Regions from separate parts of the Buttiauxella agrestis genome, predicted to be linked through region 1. Evidence: predicted binding sites of a transcription regulator. Region 1 holds the regulator's gene; the other holds the start of a gene.
The links. Region 1 encodes sigma-54, which starts transcription at its own class of promoters, with help from an activator protein. Its sites were predicted from a motif close to GTTGGCACANNTTTCGCTNT; they were not measured.
Positions count from the first base shown of each region.

Region 2: the regulator sigma-54 is predicted to act here: its motif matches at 3,575-3,594, upstream of DY231_RS18630 (pyridoxal-phosphate-dependent aminotransferase family protein).

Region 1 is NZ_UIGI01000001.1:485,830-498,844, forward strand. It holds gene gltB (glutamate synthase large subunit) at 1-498, opposite strand, end outside; gene mnmL (tRNA modification radical SAM protein MnmL/YtqA) at 1,179-2,111, shown strand; gene arcB (aerobic respiration two-component sensor histidine kinase ArcB) at 2,173-4,521, shown strand; gene elbB (isoprenoid biosynthesis glyoxalase ElbB) at 4,757-5,410, shown strand; gene mtgA (monofunctional biosynthetic peptidoglycan transglycosylase) at 5,407-6,135, shown strand; gene npr (PTS phosphocarrier protein NPr) at 6,137-6,409, opposite strand; gene rapZ (RNase adapter RapZ) at 6,406-7,260, opposite strand; gene ptsN (PTS IIA-like nitrogen regulatory protein PtsN) at 7,314-7,805, opposite strand; gene hpf (ribosome hibernation promoting factor) at 7,888-8,175, opposite strand; gene rpoN (RNA polymerase factor sigma-54) at 8,198-9,631, opposite strand; gene lptB (LPS export ABC transporter ATP-binding protein) at 9,680-10,405, opposite strand; gene lptA (lipopolysaccharide ABC transporter substrate-binding protein LptA) at 10,412-10,975, opposite strand; gene lptC (LPS export ABC transporter periplasmic protein LptC) at 10,944-11,519, opposite strand; gene kdsC (3-deoxy-manno-octulosonate-8-phosphatase KdsC) at 11,516-12,082, opposite strand; gene kdsD (arabinose-5-phosphate isomerase KdsD) at 12,099-13,015, opposite strand, start outside.
Region 2 is NZ_UIGI01000001.1:3,947,706-3,953,936, reverse strand. It holds gene DY231_RS18650 (AtzE family amidohydrolase) at 1-702, opposite strand, end outside; gene hpxX (oxalurate catabolism protein HpxX) at 699-887, opposite strand; gene DY231_RS18640 (gamma-glutamyltransferase family protein) at 898-2,484, opposite strand; gene DY231_RS18635 (MurR/RpiR family transcriptional regulator) at 2,600-3,439, shown strand; gene DY231_RS18630 (pyridoxal-phosphate-dependent aminotransferase family protein) at 3,644-4,885, shown strand; partial or broken gene hpxK (allantoate amidohydrolase) at 4,885-6,135, shown strand; gene uraD (2-oxo-4-hydroxy-4-carboxy-5-ureidoimidazoline decarboxylase) at 6,139-6,231, shown strand, end outside.

The DNA.
Region 1 (13,015 bases):
TTTCTCAATGCGACGGCGAGCAATGAACAGGCGACGTTCCATATCACGTGGACGCCAGCCAGCCGGGGCATTAACAAAAATTTGTTCGATGCGAGGCTTTGAGGAGAGGGCGATTTCACCGAGTACGTCTTCATTGGTTGGCACTTCGCGCCAGCCAACAATCGACAGGGTCTCGTTTTGCAACTCTTCTTCAACGATGCGGCGGCTTGCGCTCGCCAGAGCGTCGTCTTTATTTAAGAAAATCATGCCGACGGCATAATTTTTTGCCAAACGCCAGCCGCGCTCTTCCGCAACGATTCGGAAGAAACGATCGGGCTTTTGCAACAGCAGGCCACAACCATCACCGGTTTTACCATCGGCGAGGATTGCTCCACGGTGTTGCATTCGGGCCAGTGCGTGAATAGCAGTACGCACTACCTTGTGGCTAGGTTCGCCTTCTATGTGGGCGATCAGGCCGAAACCACAGTTATCCTTCTCAAGGGATTTATCGTACAACATATCAGTGAACCTCCCCAGGCTCTACGTGATTCCCGATACCGATTGCGTCCAGACGCAGCAAGGGCATGGCGACGGGGTTTGCGCATCTACGCTCACCTCGCGTGTCGCCCTCTTTATGTCTAACGCATCCGGTTGCACAAGTATTGAGGACTTGCTTTAGAGGGAATCTTAATTACTGCATAAATATGATGGGCACAGAACCCATCCAGAAAGCTTCCAGCGGATTTCCAAGTTATCGGGAAAGCGCACACAGGTCAAATGGCATTCTTATTTATACGAATATGTGCTAAATGACATTTAACATTATGAAATTAAACATTTTATTATCATTTTTATCGTATTTAGACGGCAGGGAAATCGCTTGGGTTATGTGATCTCTCTCACTGTATGAGAGGCTGCAAAATTCCAGACCATGCTGGTAATGATGTTATTGGCAGGATCTTATGCTAACAACGCGGTTCCGCGTGTTGTATGACACTGTTTTTCACAAGGTCACATATTCTTTAAAAATAGCGGGTCAACATAAGGAAAAGTAATCATCTTTTAGATGCGTAAAATTGCACTAATTATGAATTTATATTCAATAGATAAAGCTGCGCCAGAGCGATTGATCCAGGTCATCGCTAAATTGGGCAGATAATGGCAGGCTACGTCCCTTTGACAGGGCGGCCCATCAGATTATGCAGTTACAAAAATTAGTCAATATGTTTGGTGGCGATCTTCAGCGTCGGTATGGTCATAAAGTCCATAAACTCACGCTGCACGGCGGGTTTAGCTGCCCAAATCGTGATGGCACAATTGGCCGTGGCGGTTGTACTTTCTGCAATGTTGCGTCATTTGCCGATGAAGCCCAACAAAACCACTCTATCGCCGACCAACTCGAGCGCCAGTCGCAACTCGTTAATCGCGCTCAACACTACCTTGCCTATTTCCAGGCATACACCAGCACATGGGCAGAAGTGCAGGTGCTGCGTTCGATGTATCAACAAGCTGTCAGTCTGGCGAGCATTGTGGGGTTATGCGTCGGGACACGCCCGGATTGCGTACCGGATAGCGTGCTGGATTTGCTCAGTGAATATCATGAAAAAGGCTATGAGGTCTGGTTAGAACTGGGCCTGCAAACGGCGCATGATAAAACGCTGCATCGTATCAATCGCGGGCATGATTTTTCCTGTTATCAGGAAACCACTCGCCGCGCTCGCGCACGTGGCCTGAAAGTCTGTAGCCATCTGATTGTCGGCCTGCCGGGTGAAGGGCAGGAGCACTGCATGGAGACGCTGGATAAAGTGGTTGAAACCGGCGTTGATGGCATCAAGCTCCACCCTCTGCACATTGTTAGTGGCAGCACGATGGCTAAAAGCTGGCAGGCAGGGCGCTTGCAGGCGATTGAATTAGAAGAGTATGCGACAACTGCCGGGGAGATGATTCGCCATACTCCGCTTGATGTCGTCTTCCATCGTATTTCGGCTAATGCCCGCCGACCGACGTTGCTGGCACCGCTGTGGTGTGAGAACCGCTGGAGCGGAATGGGGGCGATTGATAGCTATCTCAATGAGCACGGTACGCAAGGCTCGGCACTCGGTACCCCGTGGAACCCGACAATTCTGTTGTAAATCCTGAGCGTGAGATCTTTTTGCGGTATATTTAGCAGATTGAAGGCGAGGGAAACGTTCCATGAAGCAAATCCGGTTACTGGCACAATATTACGTTGATTTGATGGTGAAGCTCGGATTAGTGCGCTTCTCTTTGTTGCTGGCCTCCGCCCTGGTGGTGCTGGCTATCGTGGTGCAAATGGCCGTGACGATGCTGTTGCGCGGCCAGGTTGAAAGCATTGATGTTGTGCGCTCCATCTTTTTTGGCCTGTTAATTACGCCATGGGCCGTCTATTTCCTTTCTGTGGTCGTTGAACAACTCGAAGAGTCGAGGCAGCGGCTGTCAAAGCTTGTGCAAAAACTCGAAGAGATGCGCGAGCGTGATCTGAAACTTAATGTGCAACTCAAAGATAATATTGCGCAATTGAACCAGGAAATTGCTGACCGTGTGAAAGCGGAAGACGAACGTCAGACGATGCTCGAGCAGCTCAAAGTTGAGATGCAGGAACGCGAAGAGACGCAAATCCAGCTTGAGCAACAATCTTCATTTTTGCGTTCATTCCTCGATGCCTCTCCAGATTTGGTTTTCTATCGTAACGAAGACAAAGAATTCTCAGGCTGTAACCGCGCGATGGAACTGTTGACCGGTAAGAGTGAGAAGCAGCTGATAAGCCTGAAACCGGAAGATGTCTATTCGCCAGAAGCGGCGCAGAAGGTTATCGAAACTGACGAAAAAGTGTTCCGTCATAACGTGTCGCTGACCTACGAACAATGGCTGGATTACCCGGATGGCCGTAAGGCGTGCTTTGAAATCCGTAAAGTTCCCTACTACGACCGGGTCGGCAAACGGCATGGTTTAATGGGCTTTGGACGCGACATTACCGAGCGTAAGCGTTATCAGGATGCCCTTGAACGCGCCAGCCGCGATAAAACCACTTTCATTTCTACCATCAGCCACGAACTGCGTACGCCGCTAAACGGTATCGTCGGCTTAAGCCGCATATTGCTTGATACGGAGCTTAATCCGGAACAAACCAATTATCTCAAAACGATTCATGTTTCAGCGATAACTCTGGGTAATATTTTCAACGATATCATTGATATGGATAAGCTTGAACGCCGCAAGGTTCAGCTTGATAACCAACCAATCGATTTCACCAGTTTCCTTGCTGACCTGGAAAACCTTTCTGGTTTGCAGGCGCAGCAAAAAGGACTGAAGCTGGAAATGAACCCGACATTGCCGCTGCCACATAAAGTGGTGACTGATGGAACACGCCTGCGCCAGATCCTCTGGAATCTCATCAGCAACGCCGTGAAATTTACGCCAAAAGGCGGCCTGGTTTCGGTGCGCGTGCGTTATGAAGAAGAAAATACCTTACGCTTTGAAGTCCAGGATTCTGGCATTGGCATCCCGCAGGATGAGCAGGACAAAATCTTCGCCATGTACTATCAGGTGAAAGATAGCCACGGCGGTAAACCGGCAACGGGTACCGGGATTGGTTTGGCGGTGTCGCGCCGCCTGGCGAAGAGTATGGGCGGTGATATTACCGTCAGCAGTAAGCCGGGCGAAGGCTCGCTATTTGCCTTAACCATTCAGGCTCCTCGCGTTGCGGATGAAATCGAAGACACGCTCGACGATGACGAAATGCCGCTGCCTGCGTTGCACGTCCTGCTGGTGGAAGATATTGAACTCAACGTGATTGTTGCGCGTTCGGTGCTGGAGAAACTTGGCAACAGCGTAGACGTTGCGATGACAGGTAAAGAGGCGCTGGAAAAATTCACCCCAGGTGAGTATGACCTGGTGCTTTTAGACATTCAGTTACCTGATATGACTGGGTTGGATATTTCCCGGCAACTGACCACGCGTTATGCGCGTGAAGATTTACCACCGCTGGTGGCATTGACTGCTAACGTATTGAAAGATAAAAAAGAGTATCTGGATGCTGGCATGGACGATGTGCTGAGCAAACCCCTCTCGGTTCCGGCGTTAATGGCGATGATCCAAAAATTCTGGGACAACCAACAGTCAGAGTCTAAGAAGGAGTCTCAAGTGCCTCAAGTTAATAGTGAAAAACAGCAAGCATTGCTCGATATCCCCATGCTTGAGCAGTATATGGATCTTGTCGGGCCAAAACTGATTACTGATGGGCTGGCGATGTTTGAAAAAATGATGCCGGGCTACCTGAGCGTACTGGACTCCAATATGACGGCTCGCGACCAGAAAGGGGTCGTGGAAGAGGGGCATAAGATTAAAGGCGCAGCAGGTTCTGTAGGGTTGCGCCATTTGCAGCAAGTTGCCCAGCAAATTCAGTCACCGGATTTACCTGCCTGGTCGGAAAACGTGGGTGAATGGATTGAAGAGTTGAAACAAGAATGGCAGCACGATGTTGACGTTCTGAAAGCTTGGGTTGCAAACGCTCCCAAAAAATGACCCCGGATAAACCGGGGTGCGCGAATTCTGCGCCAACACCAGGGAAAAAGTAGGCTGCGCCGTTGAGTTATAAGTATTTATCCAAATGGCGCAGCTAATAATCTCGTGTGCTGCTCAGGCATTAAGATAGCAAATCTTAAATAGTTTGTTACATGAAACAGTAAAATGTGTGAAGCATAGCGATCAAATCGTCATAACTAATGATGGAAGTCGCGTGATGAAAAGGAATAGCTGAATGAAGAAGATTGGTGTGGTGCTCAGTGGTTGCGGGGTCTACGACGGAAGCGAAATTCAGGAAGCTGTTATTACCCTGTTAGCAATCGCTCGCTCTGGCGCTGAAGCTGTTTGCTTTGCACCCGACAAACCTCAAGCAGATGTTATTAATCACCTCGCTAATAATGAGTCTATAGAGCATCGAAATGTGCTTGTTGAGGCGGCTCGAATCACCCGTGGAGTGGTGACGCCATTGGCGCAGGCCGATGCCAGCGAATTGGATGCGCTGATCGTTCCCGGTGGTTTTGGGGCAGCGAAAAACCTGTGCAATTTTGCAAGCCTCGGCAGCGAGTGCGTGGTTGATGGTGATTTACGTCGTCTGGCCCGCGATTGCCACGATCAGGGCAAGCCGCTCGGCTTTATCTGTATTGCCCCGGTGATGCTGCCAAAAATTCTCGATGTTCCGGTGCGTTTGACCATCGGCACTGATATTGATACAGCAGAAATTGTTGAAGAGATGGGGGCTGAACATGTTCCGTGCCCGGTTGATGACATCGTGGTTGATGAAGAACACAAAGTGGTGACGACGCCTGCTTATATGCTGGCCACACGCATTGATGAAGCGGCATTGGGTATAGAAAAACTGGTGGCTCGCGTTGTGAGTATGACTGCATGAAGAAAGGGCGTGTTGCGCTCTTGGGCACCCTCAAGCGTTGGCTATTACGCTGTGCGCTGGCGCTGGTGGGCGTGTGGTTGGCGGGGATAATCCTGTTCAGCTTTATGCCGGTACCGTTTTCGGCAGTCATGGTCGAACGGCAATTTAGCGCCTGGTTCTCAGGTGATTTTGGTTATGTGGCGCATTCCGATTGGGTCAGCATGGACGAAATATCACCGTGGATGGGGCTTGCAGTTATTGCGGCAGAAGATCAGAAATTCCCGGACCATTGGGGGTTTGATGTTTCCGCGATTGAAAAAGCCATTGCTCACAATGAACGTAATGAAAATCGCGTTCGCGGTGCGTCAACGCTTTCCCAACAAACGGCGAAGAATCTGTTTTTATGGGATGGGCGGAGCTATGTTCGCAAAGGCCTGGAAGCGGGATTAACGCTTGGTATGGAAGTGGTGTGGACGAAACGCCGGATCCTGACTGTTTATCTGAATATCGCAGAATTTGGAGAGGGGATTTTTGGTGTGGAAGAAGCTTCGCAGCGTTACTTCCATAAACCAGCAAGTCGCCTGACGGCGTCGGAAGCCGCTTTGCTTGCCGCAGTATTACCTAATCCAATCCGCTTTAAAGCGAATGCACCTTCAGGTTATGTTCGGCAACGCCAGCAATGGATTTTGCGCCAGATGCGCCAGCTAGGTGGCGAATCGTTTATGGCGCAGCATGAGTTGAAGTGAGTTAATCTTCGTCAAAACCGGCATTGAACAGCGCGATAACCGCGTTCAATGCTTGTTCTTCTTCAGGCCCGGTGACTTCAATTTCAATGTGGCCACCTTTGGCTGAATCCAGCATCAGTAGTGCAATCACACTATTAGCTTCGGCTTCGGTTCCGGCCTCGTTGCGCAATATCACTTCGGCATCAAAACTCTGCACCAGTTCGAATAGTTTCATAGCCGGGCGCGCATGCATGCCCAGCTTATTGGTGATCTCAACGGTTTGTTTTACGGTCATGGTTTGCGTTTTTCCAGCGTACGGTGACGGGACTGCACGTTTTTCCCACGTGAGCGGAAATAGTCTGCCAACTGTTCTGCAATATAAACCGAACGGTGTTTACCGCCAGTACAACCAATCGCTACAGTCAAATAGCTGCGGTTGTTGGTTTCCAGCATCGGTAACCAAAGCTCAAGATAGCTACGCGTCTGGTAGATAAAGTTGTGTACTTCGGTATGACGATCAAGGAACGCTGCAACAGGCCTGTCGAGACCCGTCATTGGACGCAGTTTTGGATCCCAGTGCGGGTTTGGCAGGAAGCGCACGTCAAATACGTAATCTGCATCAATCGGAATGCCGTGCTTAAAGCCGAAGGATTCGAAGACCATCGTCAATTCACGTTCACGCTTGCCGAGCAGACGAGTCCGTAGCATTTCCGCGAGTTCATGCACCGACATTTCAGAGGTGTCGATGATTAAATCGGCTCTGGATTTCAACGGCTCCAATAGATCGCTTTCTTCATCAATCGCACTTTCCAGCGACAAGTTTTTACTGGAAAGCGGGTGTAAACGACGTGTGTCGCTATAACGACGAATCAGCGTGTTGCGATCGGCATCGAGGAACAGCAATTGTGGAGAAAATGAATCAGGTAGATTGGTCATCGCCTGTTCAAAAATTTCCGGGTTTTCCGGCATGTTACGCACGTCGATGCTGACTGCCGCAGAAATCTGTCGCTCTGCGAGAGTTTTGGCAAGATCAGGCAACAGCACCACTGGCAGGTTATCTACACAGTAGAATCCCATATCTTCTAGTGCACGCAAGGCTACAGACTTCCCTGAACCAGAGCGGCCGCTGACAATCATCAGCACCATTTTATCACTCCCCCAACTTCTCTTGCTGTGGCACGCACATGACCGCAGCCAGATTATTCACTTTCACTACCATGTTCGGTTTCGGTAATGATCTGATAAAGCTCTTCATCACTCTGCGCTGAACGCAGACGTCGGCAAATCGTTTTATCCGCCAGACGTTTTGCCACCAAAGACAAAGTGTGCAAATGTGTTTTTGTCTGATCGGCCGGAACAAGTAGCGCAAACATCAGGTCGACCGGCTGATTGTCAATAGCATCAAACGCGATAGGGGTTTCCAGTTTAATAAATACCCCAACGGCGCGGGTGGTATCTTCTTCCAGTTTTCCGTGAGGAATGGCGATACCATTGCCGATACCGGTACTGCCCATGCGCTCACGCGTCAGCACCGCCTCAAAGACGACTTGAGGTGGCAGACCGAGCTGTTTCGCCGCGAGTTCACTGATAATTTCCAGCGCACGTTTCTTACTTTGGCAATGTACATTGCTACGGGTACATTCTTTGTTCAGGACATTACTAAGTTGTAGAGCAGAATCGTTGTTCATCATAAGTTCACCTAAGCACTCTGTTGTGGCAACGGCCCGTTACTTCCGTAACGAGCCGTGAATGCCAAAACCGTTGCCTGGATTATCAGTGTTGTTTTAGTTTATCTTTATGTTTGGTTAACTGGCGCGCCAGTTTATCAATCAGACCGTCAATCGCCGCATACATATCCTGCCCTTCAGCGCTGGCATGTATTTCACCACCATTGATATGAAGTGTTGCGTCGGCAATATGCGTGACTTTTTCCACTTTTAACACAATATAGACTTGGTTAATCCTATCGAAGTACTGCTCCAGTTTGGCAAACTTCGTGCTCACAAAATCGCGCAGTGCGTCAGTGATTTCGACGTTTTGTCCTGTAATGTTGAGCTGCATAGTGTCTTCCTTATCGGTTAAGTCACACCAGTTGTTTACGCTGGTTTGACGGTGGTATGGATAAAGATTCTCGGTACTTCGCAACAGTGCGGCGTGCCACCATGATCCCCTGATCCGATAGCATAGTCGTTAACTTGCTATCACTCAGCGGTTTCGCAGGGTTTTCCGCAGCAATTAATTTCTTCACCAAAGCCCGAATAGCCGTGGAGGAGGCTTCACCGCCGCCCTCGGTATTGACATGACTTGAGAAGAAATACTTCAATTCAAAAATGCCTCGCGGACTGTGCAAATACTTTTGTGTGGTCACGCGGGAAATGGTGGATTCGTGCATTTCGACCACTTGGGCGATATCAGCAAGAACCATCGGTTTCATATGCTCTGCACCGAACTCAAAAAAGCCTTGCTGCTGTTCAACGATGCAGCGGCTAACCCGCAGCAAGGTATCATTGCGGCTTTCAAGGCTTTTGATCAGCCACTTCGCTTCTTGCAGGTTACTGCGAATAAATTGTGAGTCGCTGTCATTGCGGGCATTGGTGCCCATAGCAGCGTACTGTTGATTTATTTTTAGACGCGGGATGCTGTCGGCATTAAGTTCCACCGTCCAGCGGCCCTGAGTTTTTTTGACCAACACATCAGGGATTACATACTCTGGTTCGCTGGTCTGAATGGACTGGCCCGGACGCGGATCAAGCGACTGAATCAGGCACATCGCCTCTTTCAGCACTTCTTCTTTCAGACGCGTGACGCGCATCAGGCTGCGGAAATCATGGTTGGCGAGCAAGTCGAGATGTTCGCTGACAATCAGGCGAGCTTCGGCTAACCAGGGTGTTTCTCGCGCGAATTGTGAAAGCTGTATCAGGAGGCAATCACGAAGGTCGCGTGCGGCGACGCCGACAGGATCGAAGCGTTGCACGCGTTTGAGCACCGCTTCCACTTCGTCGAGGGTGATTTCTTCATCGCCCATGCTTTCGAGAATTTCATCCAGCGAAACGGTCAGATAGCCCATTTCGTCAACGGCATCAACAATAGACGTTGCAATAGCGGTGTCGGTATCAGAAAACGGAGTGAGATCGACCTGCCACATCAGGTAATCCTGGAGTGACTGGGTGGTTTCACCCTGATAAACCGGCAACTCGTCGTCTATATAGTCAGTTCCGGTTCCCGATGGCGTACCTGCGGTGTAAATTTCGTCCCAGCTGGTGTCCAACGGTAACTCGTCGGGCATCTCTTTTTGTTCGAGTGCCTCACGAGTATCTAACGCTTCATTTTCACGAACTTCCTGAGTTTCAATTTCTTCATGCAGATCGGTTTGCTCAAGCAGTGGGTTACTTTCCAGTGCTTGCTGAAGTTCCTGCTGTAATTCTAACGTCGACAGCTGCAACAGACGAATTGCCTGCTGTAACTGTGGAGTCATAGCAAGTTGTTGGCTGAGCCGTAATTGCAAACCTTGCTTCATATTCAGAGCGAACTTCCTCAGGTGTAATCGTTAATTATTCCTACCCTATCAGAGTCTGAACTCTTCGCCCAGATACACGCGTTTAACATGCTCGTCTTCCAGGATCTCGGCTGGAGTGCCATGGGCGATTAAATGGCCCTGGCTTACGATGTAAGCGCGTTCACATACGGCTAACGTTTCGCGTACGTTATGGTCAGTTATCAGCACCCCAAGCCCGCTGTCGCGTAAATGCTCGATGATTCGCTTGATGTCGATAACGGAAATTGGGTCAACACCTGCAAAAGGTTCATCCAAAAGAATAAATTTTGGATTTGCAGCCAATGCGCGAGCAATTTCAACACGGCGACGCTCACCACCGGACAAAGATTGCCCGAGGCTATTACGCAAATGCTCAATGTGGAACTCTTCCATTAGCTCATTGGCGCGGTCTTCACGCTGCTCGGTAGAAAGATCATCACGGATTTGCAGCACGGCCATTAAGTTATCGAACACGCTTAAACGGCGGAAAATAGACGCTTCTTGAGGCAAGTACCCAATACCACGTCGTGCACGTGCATGAAGCGGCAGCAGGCTGATGTCTTCATCATCAATAATAATGTTGCCCGCATCACGCGGAACAATACCGACCACCATATAAAAAGTGGTGGTTTTCCCTGCACCGTTAGGGCCGAGCAAACCGACAATCTCACCTGATTTAACGGTCAGACTGACGTCTTCTACAACGCGGCGGCCTTTGTAGGCTTTAGCGAGATTTTTTGCAATTAAAGTAGCCATAACGAATTAGTTACTCTTTTTCTGCGCAGGGGCGGGGGCCGGAGCCTTGCCGTCTTTTTTCTGCAACTGAGAAGGAACCAGAACGGTCGTAACACGTTTACCTTTTTCGCTAAAGGCCTGCATTTTCTGCTCTTTAACGAGGTAAGTAATTTTGTCGCCTTTGATATTGCTATCGACCTGCTCCAGATAGGCATTGCCGGTCAGCACGACAAAATCGTTTTGCAGCTCATAGTGCATAGTCGATGAGTGGCCGCTAACGGGTTTACCGCTATCTTGCATCTGATAGAAAGTGGCTGGATTACCGTAGCCATCGATCACTTCTTTGCCTTGCTCGCCGCCAGGGCGGGTCACAACGACTTTGTCGGCATTAATCTTGATACTACCTTGCGTCACAACCACATTGCCGGTGAAGGTGACGACGTTGCCCTGCATATCAAGCGACTGTTGGTCAGATTCAATGTGAATCGGCTGATCGGTATCACCGGTCAGCGCAAATGCCGAAAAACTGGCGGCTAAAAGTGTACTGGTCAGTACTAAATTACGGCTGAGTTTGTTTATTCTGGATTTCATAGGATGTTCTAACCTTTTCAATCAGCTCGGCATTTTTGCTGCGTAAATTACCACGCATTTTGAGGCCGGTGGAGTTAAAGCTGGTTCCGTACAAGGTTACCTGGTCATCAGAGGCAACATCCTGAGTGACTAAATTAACCTGCGCATTATCCGTGGTAATTTTGCGTAGCTGCGAATCTGGCGTCAGAGCTGTAAGCACCACATTCCCATACAGATACAGCATCCGATCGTTAGTAAGTTTGGCGCGATCTGCTCGTAATGACCAGGTGGCGACTTTGTTTTCGTCGTATTGCGTCATCACCGGATTGGTGAACCACGAAACGGCGGTTTCGGAAAAATATTCAACGTGCTCAGCAACCAGTCGGTAATTTAAAGCCCCTTCAGGACTGTAGGCGAGAGTCGTGGAATGTTCACTTTTATAGGTTGGTTCATTCGTGTTCACTGTTGGAGGCGCAACGGCGTCTTTGTCGACCAGATTCACACCGATCAAAATCAGCACCAGCAATGAAAGCAGGATGATAACCCAACGTCTGGTCTTACTCATATAGATAGCCCTTTGGCCTCATCAAGCTTACCTTGTGCCAGTAACAGCAAGTCGCAGACTTCACGCACTGCTCCACGCCCGCCAGCAATACGTGTCACGTAGTCGGCACGAGGAATCAGCAAAGGATGTGCATCCGATACCGCAACGCTCAAACCGACTTTAGCCATCACAGGCCAGTCGATTAAATCATCACCCACATAAGCCACGTGTTCAGCTGGGATCGCGAGCTTATCTAAAAGATCCTGAAAAGCCACAAGCTTATCGGACTGACCTTGATAGAGATGCTTGATACCCAGCGTTTCACAACGGTCTTCAAGCAATTTTGCTTTACGTCCGGTAATAATCGCGACGTTTATATCTGATGTCAGCGCACAGCGAATACCATAGCCATCACGCACATTGAATGCTTTCAGCTCTTCGCCACTGTTGCCCATATAAATCAGGCCATCAGACATCACACCGTCAACGTCTAAAATGAGCAGGCGCACATTAGCGGCCCGCTCCATAACGCGCGCACTTACCGGCCCATAACAAGTGGCAAGAGACGCTTCATGGTTACTCATTAAGGCTAATCCTTTGTTAAACCACGCCTGCGCGTAGCATGTCATGCATATGTACCACACCGAGTAGTTGGTCGCCATCTGCAACCAATACCGAGGTAATATGGCGAGACTGCATCAAATTCAATGCATCAACCGCCAGGACTGTTGGGCGAACGCGAATTCCGCCGACGGTCATGACATCTGCGATATTCAGGGTGTGAAGATCTACGCCCATATCAAAGACACGACGTAAGTCACCATCCGTGAAGATCCCTTCGATTTTCATCAGGTCATCACAGATTACGGTCATCCCCATATTTTTACGCGTTATTTCCAGCAGTGCATCACGCAATGAAGCATCTTTACTGACATGCGGTATTTCATCGCCGCTGTGCATGATGTCGCTGACACGTAATAACAGTTTACGACCCAATGCGCCGCCTGGGTGAGAAAGTGCAAAATCTTCTGCGGTAAAGCCGCGTGCTTTGAGCATCGCAACAGCAAGTGCGTCACCCATGACCAATGTGGCAGTGGTGCTTGATGTCGGAGCCAGGCCCAGCGGGCAGGCTTCTTGTGGCACTTTCACGCACAGATGGATATCCGCCGCTTTGCCCATTGAGCTTTCGGGACGGCTGGTGATGCAAATGAGTGGCACCTGCAAGCGTTTGAGAACGGGAATCAGCGCCAGAATTTCGTTCGACTCGCCAGAGTTTGAAATAGCGATGACAATATCTTGCGCGCTCACCATGCCGAGATCGCCGTGGCTGGCTTCACCAGGATGGACGAAGAACGAAGGTGTGCCGGTACTGGCAAACGTCGCGGCCATCTTTTTACCGATGTGCCCTGACTTGCCCATGCCCATAACGACCACTTTGCCCTGGCAATAGAACATTCTTTCACAGGCTTGTGAGAAATCTGAGTTGATGTATTGCTCGAGCTGATCCAGGCCTTCAC
Region 2 (6,231 bases), 3.5 Mb from region 1:
AGGATCAATACCCTGGAGCGCATCATAAACCCGTGCCAGATCGTCCACGCTGCGTGCAAGGGGGCCGATATGATCGAGACTGGCAACAAAAGGCTGGCTGCCGCTGCGTGAAAGACGCCCGAAAGTTGGCTTCAGGCCAAAGACGCCACATAGCGAAGCCGGAACGCGAATCGAGCCGTTGGTGTCGGTTCCAAGCGTAAAGTTTACCATCCCAGCCGCGACGGCCGCGGCAGATCCTCCGGATGAACCTCCCGCAATGCGTGCAAAATCATGTGGATTTCGGGTCGCGCCGTAATGGCTATTTTCCGTGGTAAAACCGTAGGCGTAGGCATCCATATTCAGCGCGCCTGAAAGCATGGCTCCGGCAGCGCTTAATTGTTTGATGGCGAACGCATCCGCACTGGCAGGAGGTTGTGTGCTAAAAAGCTCGGCACCGGCAAGTGTTGTCACACCTTTAATATCAAAAAGGTTTTTTACCGCATAAGGTACTCCAGCTAACGGTGGCAGCGTTTCCCCGCGGGCGCGACGCTCGTCAATGCTCGCTGCTTCTTGCAGCAAACGCGGGGCGGTTATTTCGGTGAAAGCATTAATATCAGGGTTCGATTGCTCTATTTTAGCGAGAGTAAGGCGCGCCAGTTCCTGGGCTGAAAACTCACCGCTGGCTAATCCTTGCTGAATATCGCGAATGGAAAGTGCGTTCATAGTTTATAAACCCCCGCGACTTCCTGGCGTTGAGGTAATGGAAATTCCATCAGCGGCTCCGCTAATGCCGCCATGCGCGTCAGTTGGATTTCAATCTCCTTTCTGCGCATGTCATCCAGTGGGACATTAAGCAGTTGTTCCATTAACTGGATATAAGCGGGCCAGTCAAAACTTTCTGATTTCATCTGTTTATCCTTAGAATCCTGCGGCGCTGCCATTACTGCGCGGGTCATATGCGCCTTCGAGCATGCCGTTGATGTGGCGCACAATGGCTCCGGCATGGCCGACGGCTTCACTAAAATCAGGCAACGCTTCCACGTCATGCCCCCATTCACGTAGTGCTTTGAACGTTTCCGGGCTAAATCGGCCTTCTAATTTCAGGCTGTCGGAGGCTTGCCCCCAGGTTCTGCCTAATAACCAGCGTGGCGCGGTCACGGCTTCTTGTAATGGCATCCCCTGAATAACGTGGCGCGTAAAAATGGCGGCCTGAGTCTGCGGTTGCCCATCGCCGCCCATCGAGCCGTAAACCATCGTGCGCCCGTCAGCCAGCCGTGCGGCGGCTGGGTTCAGCGTGTGGAACGGTTGTTTCCCGGGAGCCAGACTTAGCAAGCTATCAGGCTGGAGGCTGAATGCCGCGCCGCGGTTTTGCCACAAAATGCCGCTTTTTGGCAGCACAACGCCGCTGCCAAACTCGTGATAAATGCTCTGAATAAATGACACCGCCAGTCCGCTGCTATCAATCACGCCCATCCATACCGTGTCGCCAGGGCCTTTGCCGGTCCCCCAGTCAGCGGCTTTGGTGTCATCAATTTCTGCGGCCAGTGCGGCAAGGGGTTCTGGCTCCAACAGACTTTGGATTGAGGTGGTAATGTGGCGAGGATCGGTGATGTATTTGTCGCGCAGTGCAAAGGCCTTTTTGGTTGCTTCAACGATGCGATGAACGGTTTGAGTTTCATTGGCTTGCGCCATGTCCAGATTCTCGGTGATCCCGAGGATTGCCAACGACACCAGGCCCTGAGTCGGCGGCGTCATATTATAAACATCGCCAAGCTGGTGGCTCAGATGCAGCGGAATGCGGCGTTTCGCACGTTGGGCGGCGAGATCCTGCAACGTGATGGGCATACCTAAATCAGCAAGTTCTTCGGTAATCAGGGCGGCTAACGGGCCGCGATAAAAACTATCGAGTCCTTCAACGGTCAGGCGCGTCAATGTTTCAGCCAGGCGGGGTTGAGTGAAACGGCTACCTGCGCGCGGAATTTCACCGCGGTCCAAAAACGTCTCGGCAAACCCCGCAATATTGACCAGTTCGTCATATTTGCTGTGCGTCGCCTGCGCCTGGGATTGCGTGACCGGAATACCATCTGCCGCATAGCGAATGGCGTCGGCCAGTAAACGCGAAAGCGGTAATTGCCCGCCCCCAAGTTGCGCCGCAATCTTCAGTGCTTCATCCCACCCGCTAAGGGTTCCAGGAACGGTCAGCGCCGCTTTGGGGCCACGATGTGGGATTGAGCAAGCGCCTGCATAAAATTCTAGAGATGCGAGAGAACCCGCAGCACCGCTGGCATCAATAGCAATCGGTTCGCCCTCTGGCGGAACAATCAGCCAGAAACCGTCACCACCAATACCATTCATATGGGGATAAACCACGGCAATGGTTGCCGCTGCGGCCACCATCGCTTCGATAGCGTCACCACCATGGCGCAGGACGGATAACGCCGTTTCACTGGCTAAATGATGTGGAGTAACCGCCATACCGGAAGGCGCCATATTGCTTTGCATCATCGTTTTATCTCTCAGAATGGAAGCTCAGGGATCTCTCTAGCAAGAGATGTTCCAGGTTGACTCTGTTCGTTTCACTGTGCCAGGCTCGAGTGAAACAAAAGTTACAGAGGCCATAATGAAACAATTAGATGAGCGCTTAAGGGCGACATATGAACAGCTTTCACCACAAGAACAGCGAGTCGCTGCATTTATTGTCGATCATTTTGATGACCTGATTAGCTACAACAGCGCCGAGTTAGCCCGCCTTTCAGGGGTGTCCAAAGCGACGGTGAGCCGCTTATTCAAACGTCTCGGCTATGACCGTTATAAAGATATGCGCGAAGAGTTGCGTAACCTGCGCCAGAGCGGGATGCCGCTTACCGAAAATCGCGATGCGGTACAGGGGAACACTTTACTTGCGCGTCATTACAAGCAGGAAATGGCCAATCTGACGCAGTGGGTTAGCCTGCTCGATACGCAGCAATTTGCCGACGTGGTGGCAACTCTCGCAGCGGCAAAACGTATTTTTATTATTGGGTTAAGAAACTCATGGCCGGTTGCGATGCATTTGCGCCAGCAGCTATTGCAGGTTCGTAGTGACGTCTGGCTATTGCCGCAGCCAGGGCAGACGCTGGCCGAAGAGGTGGTGGATATCAGTGAACAAGATTGTGTTATCGCCATCGCTTTTCGTCGACGCCCGCGGATTATCAAACCGCTGCTGGCAAATTTGCATCAACGTCAGGTGCCGCTGCTGGTGATGAGCGAAGCGCAGGGATCAGGCCTCACTCCTTATTGCCGCTGGCATTTTGCCGCGCCGCTCGACAGTGTTTCTGCCTTTGATAGCTACAGCAGTGCGATGAGTCTGGTGAATCTATTATCCAACGCTGTACTCCACGAAGCGTTAACCACAGGCCGTCAGCGTATCCATCATATTGCCGAATTGTATTCTGAGTTTGATGAACTGGAACAACGCTAATGCACTTTAGTGGTGCGTTTGCACGCATCATGGGAACCATTCTGGTTCAAGGTAATGACGCTGAAGATTCTGAGTTTGTAGGTCGGATAAGGGATTGTCATCAGTCTCCTTTCTTCTTTGTCTTTCGCGAAAATTGGTGGCACATTAGTTGCAGAATATTTTAGTTAAGAATCTTTTGTTTCACGCAGAATAAAAGGAAATACCATGTTCGATATTCAGCACTTCTCACAAATCAATCCACCGCATCGCTTGTTAATGGGGCCGGGGCCAATCAATGCAGATCCCCGCGTATTACGTGCGATGGCGAGTCAGTTGATTGGGCAGTATGACCCGGTCATGACGGGGTATATGAACGAAGTGATGGTGCTGTATCGCGAACTTTTCCGCACGCAAAACCGCTGGACGATGCTGGTGGATGGGACTTCCCGCTCCGGTATCGAAGCGATTTTGCTGTCGGCCATTCGCCCCGGCGACAAAGTCCTGGTCCCGGTGTTTGGGCGTTTCGGTCATCTGCTGTGTGAAATTGCCCGTCGTTGTCGCGCAGAAGTTCACACCATAGAAGTGCCGTGGGGTGAGGTTTTCACGCCCGACCAAATCGAAGATGCCATTAAAACGGTGAAACCGCGTTTGCTGCTAACCGTTCAGGGCGACACGTCTACCACCATGCTACAACCGCTGGAAGAATTGGGTGACATCTGCCGTCGCCACGGCGTGTTGTTTTATACCGATGCCACAGCTTCATTTGGCGGCAACAAACTGGAAACCGACGCCTGGGGTTTAGATGCGGTTTCTGCCGGTTTGCAAAAATGCCTCGGCGGCCCGTCGGGCAGCTCGCCGATAACCTTGAGTGCGCAAATGGAAGAGGTTATTCGCCGCCGTAAATGTGTGGAGGAAGGGATCCGAACCACAGCCCATCAGGACGGCGATGACGAAATGATCTACTCGAATTATTTCGATCTCGGCATGGTGATGGATTACTGGGGACCGGAGCGCCTGAACCACCACACTGAAGCCACCAGCATGTTGTTCGCCGCCCGTGAGTGCGCGCGCATTATTCTCGAAGAGGGGCTGGACGTGGGCATCGCGCGTCACGAATTGCATGGCCGCGCGCTGGTAGCCGGAATTCAAGGCATGGGGCTGGAAACGTTCGGCAACCTGCAACACAAAATGAATAACGTGCTTGGCGTGGTGATCCCGTCAGCGGTTCATGGCGAAGAGGTGCGCAAAATGCTGCTGGAAGATTTCCATATCGAAATCGGCACCTCATTTGGTCCGCTACAAGGCAAAATCTGGCGCATCGGCACCATGGGCTATAACGCGCGTAAAGATTGCGTACTGCAAACCCTGACGGCGCTTGAAGCGGTGCTGAACCGTCTCGGTTTTAAATCGACGCAAGGGGCTGCAATGCAGGCCGCGTGGGATGTTTATGCGCAGGAAAGTCGCTGATGGTTAAACATGTCATGAACGCCATGCAGGCGAGTGTTGCCGCACGCCGAATTATGCAGCGAGCAGATGAACTGGCGCAGGTTAGCGAAACGCCGGAACAACTTACTCGAGTCTATCTTTCACCCGAGCATCTGCGCGCCAATTATCTGGTGGCAAGCTGGATGGAACAGGTGGGAATGACCACCTGGCAAGATGCGGTGGGTAACATTTGCGGACGCTATGAAGGCGCAAGAGAAGGCGCTCAGGCTGTTTTGCTTGGCTCACATCTTGATACCGTACGCAATGCCGGGCGTTACGATGGCATGTTGGGCGTCTTAACCGCGCTGGAAGTTGTCGCCTTTCTCCATGAACACAATCTTCAATTAGAGCAGGCGATTGAAATCGTTGGCTTTGGGGATGAAGAAGGTACGCGTTTTGGCATCACCTTATTAGGCAGTCGTGGCGTGACCGGGACGTGGCCGGATAGCTGGCTGGCGTGTGAAGATGCCGCGGGAATCAGCGTTGGGCAAGCGCTGGTGAATGCCGGTTTTGACCCTTCGCGTATTCAGAGTGCGGCGCGCGGCCCGGAAGAGTTTAGTGCGTATCTGGAACTGCATATCGAACAAGGGCCGGTGCTGGAGCGCGAAAATCTGGCGCTCGGCGTGGTGACTGCCATAAACGGCGCTCGTCGTCTGAGATGCCGCTTTGTTGGCGAAGCAGGGCATGCGGGTACGGTGCCGATGACCATTCGTAAAGATGCGCTAGCCGCCGCCGCTAACTGGATGACTTACATCGAAAGCACGACTGCCACTTATGCCCCAGATATTGTTGCGACTGTCGGCTCGCTGCAATGCTTGCCGGGCGCTGCCAATGTGATTCCGGGTGAAGTCCTGCTCACGCTGGATATCCGTAGCCCGCGAGATTCAGATATCGAAGCGCTGCTTGAAAAACTGTTAAGCGAAGCGCAGCAAATCGCCGCTCAGCGAGGTGTGGCGTTCGACTCTGAAATCTATTATTCAATTCCCGCCACGCCATGCGACGCGAGTTTGCAGCGCCAGTTAACATCAGCCATCACTTCGGTGCAGGGGCGTAGTTTATCGCTGCCAAGTGGCGCAGGGCATGATGCGATTGCCATCGCTGAACACTGGCCGGTGGGCATGATATTTGTCCGTTGCGATCGTGGGATTAGCCACCATCCGGCAGAGTCGGTCGCTGAGGCTGATGTGATGCAGGCGGTGCAGGCATATACACAAACGGTGGTGAATTTGGCTTCAATGAATCCGCTCACCGAGTTTAACCATGCAACGGAAAGCGAAGCGCTAAGCCTGATAACACCCTGTGTTGCGATACCAGCATGGGCTGAAAAC